DNA from 2 places in the Geomicrobium sp. JCM 19037 genome. Region 1 is predicted to be linked to the other one. Evidence: riboswitches for the same ligand, from Rfam matches in the RefSeq annotation. Region 1 holds a riboswitch; the other holds the start of a gene.
What was found. Region 1 has a riboswitch for FMN ahead of JCM19037_RS30315 (ECF transporter S component). Riboswitches for the same ligand answer to the same signal wherever they lie in the genome.
Positions count from the first base shown of each region.

Region 2: another riboswitch for FMN. It lies ahead of JCM19037_RS30240 (bifunctional diaminohydroxyphosphoribosylaminopyrimidine deaminase/5-amino-6-(5-phosphoribosylamino)uracil reductase RibD); the one in region 1 lies ahead of JCM19037_RS30315 (ECF transporter S component).

Region 1 is NZ_BAWZ01000040.1:5,204-9,417, reverse strand. It holds gene JCM19037_RS18145 (cyclase family protein) at 1-204, shown strand, start outside; gene uvsE (UV DNA damage repair endonuclease UvsE) at 194-1,153, opposite strand; FMN riboswitch at 1,280-1,424, shown strand; partial or broken gene JCM19037_RS30315 (ECF transporter S component) at 1,616-2,220, shown strand; gene JCM19037_RS18130 (response regulator transcription factor) at 2,329-3,000, shown strand; gene JCM19037_RS18125 (cell wall metabolism sensor histidine kinase WalK) at 3,000-4,214, shown strand, end outside.
Region 2 is NZ_BAWZ01000030.1:5,979-10,192, reverse strand. It holds partial or broken gene ribA (GTP cyclohydrolase II) at 1-252, opposite strand, end outside; gene JCM19037_RS15700 (riboflavin synthase) at 301-840, opposite strand; gene ribD (bifunctional diaminohydroxyphosphoribosylaminopyrimidine deaminase/5-amino-6-(5-phosphoribosylamino)uracil reductase RibD) at 821-1,567, opposite strand; partial or broken gene JCM19037_RS30240 (bifunctional diaminohydroxyphosphoribosylaminopyrimidine deaminase/5-amino-6-(5-phosphoribosylamino)uracil reductase RibD) at 1,507-1,889, opposite strand; FMN riboswitch at 2,077-2,225, opposite strand; gene JCM19037_RS24510 (DUF1540 domain-containing protein) at 2,399-2,557, opposite strand; gene JCM19037_RS30235 (ABC transporter permease) at 2,636-2,950, opposite strand; partial or broken gene JCM19037_RS27515 (ABC transporter permease) at 3,188-3,762, opposite strand; gene JCM19037_RS15675 (ABC transporter ATP-binding protein) at 3,821-4,214, opposite strand, start outside.

The sequences.
Region 1 (4,214 bases):
AAAGCCGCACCGCCGTTTGCCGCAGGTGAAATTGATGTTGACTTAGAAAAAGCGCTGTTAGGGCACGGGATTGTAACGTACACAAACCTTGTTAACTTAGGCCGTGTACCGGTCAGAAAGCCGTTTCTTTGGATAGGATTGCCACTGCATATTAAAGGCGGAGATGGTTCCCCGGTTCGTGCGGTGGCCGTCTTTAACGAATAACTATCGAGCCTCCTGTAACTTGATTCATGCCACGCTTTTTGGAGAGGCAATCAATGAGAGACAAACAAGCGCGATCTTTGGCTTTAGCTTCAATCATGAAATCCACATTTTCTCGAATGGTTTTCAAACCGTCGAGCAGCGGCTCGAGAAACGTTTCATCGACATAATCCGCGTGGCTCCGAAAAGCGGTTTTGCTTTTTGGCGAGGAAATATGAATCTTGGCGGGTTGAGAGGTGGATTCCCAAGTCGCAAAAACCCGAGGAAGTAGCTCTGTTAGTTCTTCTTCGTCGGTATGATTTGCCACGTAATGATGATAGTCAAACATCATCGGAATGCTGTGTTGCTCGGCGACAGCGAGTGTTTCCGTCGTCGTATACGTTTTATCGTCATTTTCAAGTGTGAGTTGTTTTAAGATGTGAGTGGGAACCTTCTTTATGTTGTTGTGAAACCGTTCGAGCGCTTTCTGTTTATCACCATAAGCGCCTCCAACGTGGATGTTAATTCGAATCTCTTTGTGTAAACCCATCGCTTTTGCGAGCTCGTAATGATAAACCAAATCTTCAACGGCTTTTTCAGTGACGTGATCACGATCACTCGTAAACAGGGTGAACTGATTTGGGTGAAAACTCGTTCGTAATTGATGGGTCTTAACAAGAGTGCCAATCTCTTTATATAAATGAGAAAAGGGCGTTATATAATCCCACTGTGTTTCAGGGTGTGTTGCAAGTGGGACGAGTGAAGAGGAGAACCGGTATAACGGAATTTCATGGGCAATTAAGTAATGTATAATCCGTTTCGTTCGTAATAAATTCATTTCGGTCACGTCATGCAATTTCTTTTTACCTTCTTTCTCGCCAAGCTGGCGATAACGAGAAAACGTAACTGTTTTTGCAGGTGATGCTTCATAAAGGTCAAGGGCATTGGCAACAAAACCAAAGCGGATGTGCATTATGGGCCTCCCAAAGTAGTGAATGGATGTCTCAAAAAGCATACCCATTGCGCGTAATCTTAAACATCGAGGACAAATGGTTGACGGTTTACGTATCATCGGATACACTAAGTTACATAATCTAATATAAATCTTCGGGGCAGGGTGAAATTCCCGACCGACGGTAAGTTACGCGCGTTGTAACAAGTCCGTGACCCACTTTATATTTTAAAGTGGTTGATCCGGTGTAATTCCGGAACCGACAGTATAGTCTGGATGGGAGAAGATTGCAGAGAAAGTCGTTCCTACTCGATGGGTAGCATGTTTATCATGCGGCCGATTTGTTTAGGTGAACGCTTTGTTATTGATCGCTCAAGCCCCTCGCAGTTTACTGTCGAGGGGCTTTTTTAATGAAAAACAACGAACATAACAAAGTGAACAACTCTGTTATCCCTTTTTTACCGGAGAAGGGAGGCAATTATTATGAACAACCAATCATCGAAAACGTTCCGAATGGTAAGCTATGCCATACTTGGTGCACTAGGTACCGCGTTTATGTTTCTAAGCTTTCCGTTGCCGTTTCTAACAGCTACACCGTTTTTAAGCATTGATTTTAGTGAAATTCCTGTGTTGTTAGCGGCCATTCTGTTCTCGCCTGTTGCAGCATTGCCGTCGCAGGTATTAAAATCGCTCTTTATACACTATTTATGGGGGCGGGCGACCCGATCGGTATGGTGACGAACTTTACCGCAAGCTTAGCATTTGTGTTGCCGATTGCGTATATCTATCGTCGGTACCGGACGACGCGCAGCCTCGTTGTTGGCGTAGGTGTGGGCACATTTTCACTTACCGTTATTCTTAGCGTACTCAATTATTTTGTTTTCTTACCCGCTTACGTATGGCTTGTGGAAATGCCATTTACCCCTGAAATTATGATGACAATGGTTCTCGCAGGGATATTGCCATTTAATCTAATGAAAGGCATTCTCGTCGGTGCGGTATTTGTTCCAGTATTTTTGAAACTATACCCACTTCTTCAAAAGCAAAAAATTGGTGCTGGTTTAAAGAAACAACCAGTAAATGAATAGAGATGAACCTTTCGCTTCATTGATTTATAATGAAGCGAAAGGTTTTTTTGTGATGTCATCCTCAGTTCATACACGAGGGGTATACTGCAGAGAAAGGGCGGTGAAAGTATGACAACCATTCTTGTCGCTGATGATGATGCGAACATACGAAGACTCATCCGTTTGTACTTAGAAAATGATCAATTCCGTGTAATCGAAGCATTAGATGGAGAAGAAGCGCTAGAAAAAATGAAGGAACAACCCGTTTCTTTAGCGATTATCGATGTGATGATGCCGAAAGTAAACGGATGGGAAGTGACGAGGTTCATTCGCCAATCTTATACATTGCCCATTCTCATCGTGACAGCAAAAGGCGAGTCAAGTGATAAAATCGAAGGATTTAACGCAGGGACCGATGATTATCTTGTTAAACCGTTTGATCCAGTAGAGCTCGTATTACGTGTCAAAGCATTACTAAACCGCTACGAGTTGTTCACTGCACAAGAAGTTCAAATTGGTCCGTACGTCATTCAAAAGGATAAACTTAAAGTGACGAGTGACAGGACGGAGGTCGCGTTAAAAAGAAAAGAATGCGAACTGCTGTTTCATCTTGCGAAATTCCCAGGCACGATTTTCACTCGAGATCAATTGATACAACTCATATGGGGACATGACTATGAAGGGGATGATCGAACGGTCGATGTGCATATTAAACGATTAAGGGAGAAAATTCGCCCGTTTGAAGGGCTATCGATTCGGACCATTCGAGGGTTGGGATATACGATGGAGGAGTATGGATAATGCTCATCTTATTTTTTCGAAGAAGCTTTCACGCGAGAATCGTCACGATGTTTATCGTCGTGCTGCTCATCAGTCTATGTGCCGCCTATATGTTTACATACGTCTTCTACCCAGAACATCATCGTTCTGAACAATCCCTTTCAACAGTTGAAGATGGCATCAATGCCTTGCTTCTTTCTGAAGAAGCAGCGTCGATCGCCGATTTAGAAGCGAATGCGAGGGAACATCAAGCAACATTGACTGTTTTGGATGAAGAGCAACAATTGCAATACAGAAGTGAAGCCGCACAACCCATATCAGACGCTTCCATCAACAATTTCTCATCTCTAAGTGAAGGTGAATCTTCTTTTGTTTTTAAAGGGACGGAAGAGTTGTTTGAGATTGCTATCGCGCGACCGATTAATGGAGAGTTGCATACGCTCGTCTATCAAGTTGATTTGTCAGCAGAATCACAAGCTGTTCGTGATATTATCATTGCTTCATTGCTCGTCGTATTTATTGTAGGTAGCATACTGTTTCTCATCGCTTCCACACCGATCGTCTCGCCGATTAACTTGCTATCAAAAGCAGCAAAAAAAATGGCAACTGGAGATTTTTCGGTTTACATTCAGAAAAAAAGGGAAGATGAAATTGGCGAGCTAGTGGACAATTTCAACTACATGTCCAAAGAGTTGCAAAAAGTGGAGAATATGCGACAAGAGTTCGTGAGTAATGTTTCTCACGAGTTTAAGGCGCCGATGACGACGATCAATGGATTCACTCAAGCGATTCGAGACGGGGTTGTGAAAGAAAATGAGCGGGAAGAGTACTTAGCGATTATTCAGTCGAGTACCCAACGTTTATCCCGGCTTAGTGATCACTTGCTGCAACTCGCTTCGTTAGAATCAGAACATCATCCACTGCAAATGACTTCATATGCTTTGGATGAGCAAATTCGTAGGGTGATTTTATCTACGCGCTTACTTTGGGAAGAGAAGCATATCGATATTCAAGTTGAGTTGCCTTCGATTACCATTGAGGCAGACCAAGATTTAATGGAACAAGTATGGATGAACTTGTTTACGAATGCGATTAAATTCTCGCACAGTCACGGCACTATATGGGTGAATGTCATTGTGCTTCCCCAACAGATCAAATTGGTTATCGAAGACGAAGGGATTGGGATCGCTGAAGAACACCTTTCTTATGTGTTTGACCGGTTTTATACGGTAGAT
Region 2 (4,214 bases), on a different contig from region 1:
TAAACGCTGTTTCGTGAGGATCAGATGTGTTTCTAACCATCAAATCGAGCTGTAGCCGCTCAGCAATCTCTTTTGATATCGGTGCACAAATGAGTCCACGTCCATGTAACGTCATAAAATTAATACTTCTGCGGATATACGGTCCGCAAGTGCGACAAGGTCACCTTCATTTTCCCGATCTTCGTCATCACATACGACTACCATGCCACCTGCTAGAAGCTGAACAATCGCTTGATCAATCGTGCTTTTCATCGTTAACCTCCGTGAACTTTTCAATATATTTGGCAACCATATCGCATTCTATATTAACGGCATCTCCTTCATGTAAAAATGCAACTTCGTTGCCTTATGTGTATGGGGGATGATCGATATTTTTATTTCATTTTCTTCTACCGCGAATATTGTTAAACTCGTGCCATCCACAGCGACTGAGCCTTTCATAATCATGTAACGCGTCAGCTTTTCTGGAAGAGTGATCGAAAATTGGGTTGAATTTTGTTTCTCTTCTCTGCTCGTAACCTGACCGACACCGTCTACATGACCTGTTACGATATGACCATCAAACCTTCCCCCTGCTTGAACGGCTCGCTCCACATTAACCGGCGCATCAACTTCAAGCGTACCCATGGTCGTATCCTCCATTGTTTTTTCCATCACATCTACGGTAAAGGATTGCTTGTTGTACGAAGTAACTGTCAAGCAAACACCTGAAACAGAAATACTATCACCGATGCGTACATCTTCAGTCACTGTGCGTGCCTCGATTTCTAGTGAACAACCCCCTTCCTTCTTTTCGATAGATATAAGACGAGCGACTTCTTCAACTATTCCTGTGAACATTGCTTGATTCTCCTTTCCTTAATGATGTAATTTTTATATCAGTCCCAACATTCTTTATGTTCTGTATCTGATATTTTACGGCATGATCTAGTTCAGCTATGCCTGTACCTGCAACCGTTCCCTTCGCTTCTTTTCCACCAATCATGACCGGAGCGACATATGAAATCACCCGCTCGCATCGCCTCGCCTTCAGAAAGGCTCCATGAATCTCAGCACCCCCCTCTACGAGCAATGACCGGATTCCTCTTTTCCCTAACTCAGCCAAAACCGATGGGACGGTCACTCGTTCGTCCCAAATAATCTTTGCCACATCAGTTCCCCATCCCTTGCCATCAACCTCAGTGAAAATCCAAGTTTCGCCGGGTTCTTGAAGCATTTTAGCCTGCTCTGGTGTTTGAAGTTTGCGATCCATAATGACCCGAATAGGATTGTGTCTATCACCCGCTCCCCGAGCAGTGAGCTTAGGATCATCAGCAAGAACAGTGTTAATTCCGACTAGAATTGCATCATGAGTGGCTCTTTCTTCATGGCTATCGTCTCGGGCTTCTATGCTCGTGATCCACTTACTTTCTCCTGATACTGTTGCTGTTTTTCCATCAAGTGAACTTGCAAACTTCAACGTCACATAAGGCTCACCTGTTTTGCAGTAATGAAAATAACTACGATTTAATGCTCGAGCTTCTTCGTCATAAACTCCCGTTTGAACAGATAAGCCATGCCTTTGCAAAACTTCAATTCCCTTACCTTGTACATGTGGATTAGGTCTACAGAAGCTACGACGACCCGGGTAACTCCTGACTTTATGATGAAGTCCGTACAAGGCCCTGTGCGTCCAAAATGGCAACAAGGTTCGAGCGTTACATACAATGTTGCTCCTTTAGCTTCTCTCCTGCCATGTTGAGCGCATGAACTTCAGCGTGCTCAGCACCTGCTTTCAAGTGGGCTCCTTGTCCAATAACACCTTCATCAGATACTACAATCGCCCCTACCATAGGATTTGGAGACGTTTGACCTCTTCCTAAACGCGCCAGCTGTAACGCAACTTTCATATACCTTTGATCCGTTGTCATCTTCTCTCCCTTCTCCAATACTCATCGACACACGAAAAAAAGCTACCCGAGATTAAAACCACGGGTAGCTTTTAGAGATTGTTAAAGTGACATACGCCATTGGCATATGTTTTTACGGATAGCAAATACACGTATGTACATACATGACGACATACTGCTGCTGTTATCCTCACTTCTCCCATCCAGACTTTAACTGTCGGCTCTGGAATTTCACCAGATCCACCGCTCCAACTACTGTTGTCACGGGTCACGGACTAAAAGGTAAACGACCTCATCACCGCCGGTAGGGAATTTCACCCTGCCCCGAAGTATTAGATTTGTATTTAGTTATGTAACGAATCTTAGCACAAAGCTTCTCACCTTTCAACATATCGTTACTGTTTGATGAGACTAGAGCGTACTTAAAGAAATGGTTGTTCTAGAACGTTCGTTGTCTAACCCCAATACACAATTAAAACCGTTGCACAAATTTGTGCAACGGTTCCCATCTAGTGCATCTTAGGTGAAAATGTGTGGCAATCGGTTTCCTCTTGCTCGGTCGTAATCTTGTCGGCATTTGAGACAACATAGATTCGGTCGGCCTCGCAATGGTTCCCTTCGCCCCAATGGACACAGTTGTTTACTTCACATAAAATTTCTTGTGCCATGTTCATTCCCCCTTGCCCGCTAGTATAGCCAAAAACTACAGAGAACTTACGTGCATGGAGAAATTCTCAGTGGGTATCTTATTCATAACGAAGGGCTTCAATTGGATCGAGTTTGGCTGCTTTATTGGCTGGAAGTAACCCGAAGACCACACCCACAACCATTGAAAAACCAACACCGATAAGCATGACCGGTACAGAGACGAGAAACGGCCAATCAGCGAAAATGGATACCGTATTCGCAATTCCGGCACCTAGCGCAATGCCGATCACACCGCCGATTGTCGTTAAGGTGACCGACTCAATAAGGAATTGGAGGAGAATGTTGCCCCTCGTTGCCCCTAACGACTTGCGTAAACCAATCTCCCTCGTTCGTTCTGTAACCGAAACGAGCATGATATTCATAACACCGATCCCACCAACGAGTAGCGAAACAGCAGCTACTCCACCAATAATGGTCGTCGTGACGTTGGTGATCTGTGAAATACCTTCTTGGATCTCTTCCATGTTAATGACTTCAAAGTGACCCGTACGGTCTGTTGTTTCATTTAAATAATCCGTAACTGAGATTCCTGCACTTTGAATCGTATCTGCACTCGTAGCCTGCACATTCAACATGTCCATTTGATCGGTGCCATAGAGCATCGGCCAGACCGATTGTGGTAGCAGTGCTTCATCAACTTGAAACTCAAAAAAACTTTGGTTCGCACGATCATGAATCCCGACAATTTCAAATGGGATATTTTCGATATTTACCGTTTGACCAATCGGATTTTCTTCAGAAGAAAACAACTCTTCTGCAAGTCCAGGCTGATTGTCGTAACTCTCCGGCCCATCTCGACATCGCGGTCGTTCAAAAGTCGACCGCTTTCTGCCATGAACTCATTCAGTTCATAGTAACTCTCGTTAATGGCAAGCAGTTGTGCTCCAGAAGATTCTCGGTGACGGTATACGCTGGATGACGTTAGTGCATAAGCAATCACTTGCTCGACTGCAGGCATCGACTCAATGGCCCGTAAGTCTTCTTCAGAATACGAAACTTCTGTGTACGCATCATAATCCATTAACGATTCTTCTGGAGGCATATAATACACTTCAAACGTATTGTTGCCGCCACCTGCAAATTGGGAGGTTAACAATGCTTCCCCGCCTTTACCAATGGCTACAACCGTGATAACAGAGCCTACACCGATAATAATACCGAGCATCGTCAGCATGGAACGTAGCCGGTGATTCCAAATCGAGCGTAACGCCATCTTAAAACTATCAAAGAACGACACGATCTCGCCTCCGATCTTCGATAATTTCTCCATCTCTAAACGTCACAATCCGTCTCGCATAGTCCGCAACTTCTTGTTCGTGTGTGACGACGACAAGTGTGGCGCCTTCTTCATGCAACGTGTCAAATAGCCCCATAATCTGCTCTCCAGACTTCGTATCAAGAGCACCCGTTGGCTCATCGGCAAGGATGAGACTCGGGCGATTCACTAACGCCCGAGCAATCGCTACACGTTGTTTCTGACCACCGGAAAGCTGATTCGGTAAATGAGATACCCGCTCTTCTAACCCTACTTTCACAAGCGCTTCTTTTGCCCGTTCTTGACGTTCTTTCTTTTTTACACCTGCATAGATGAGTGGCAGTTCCACATTGTTAAGTGCA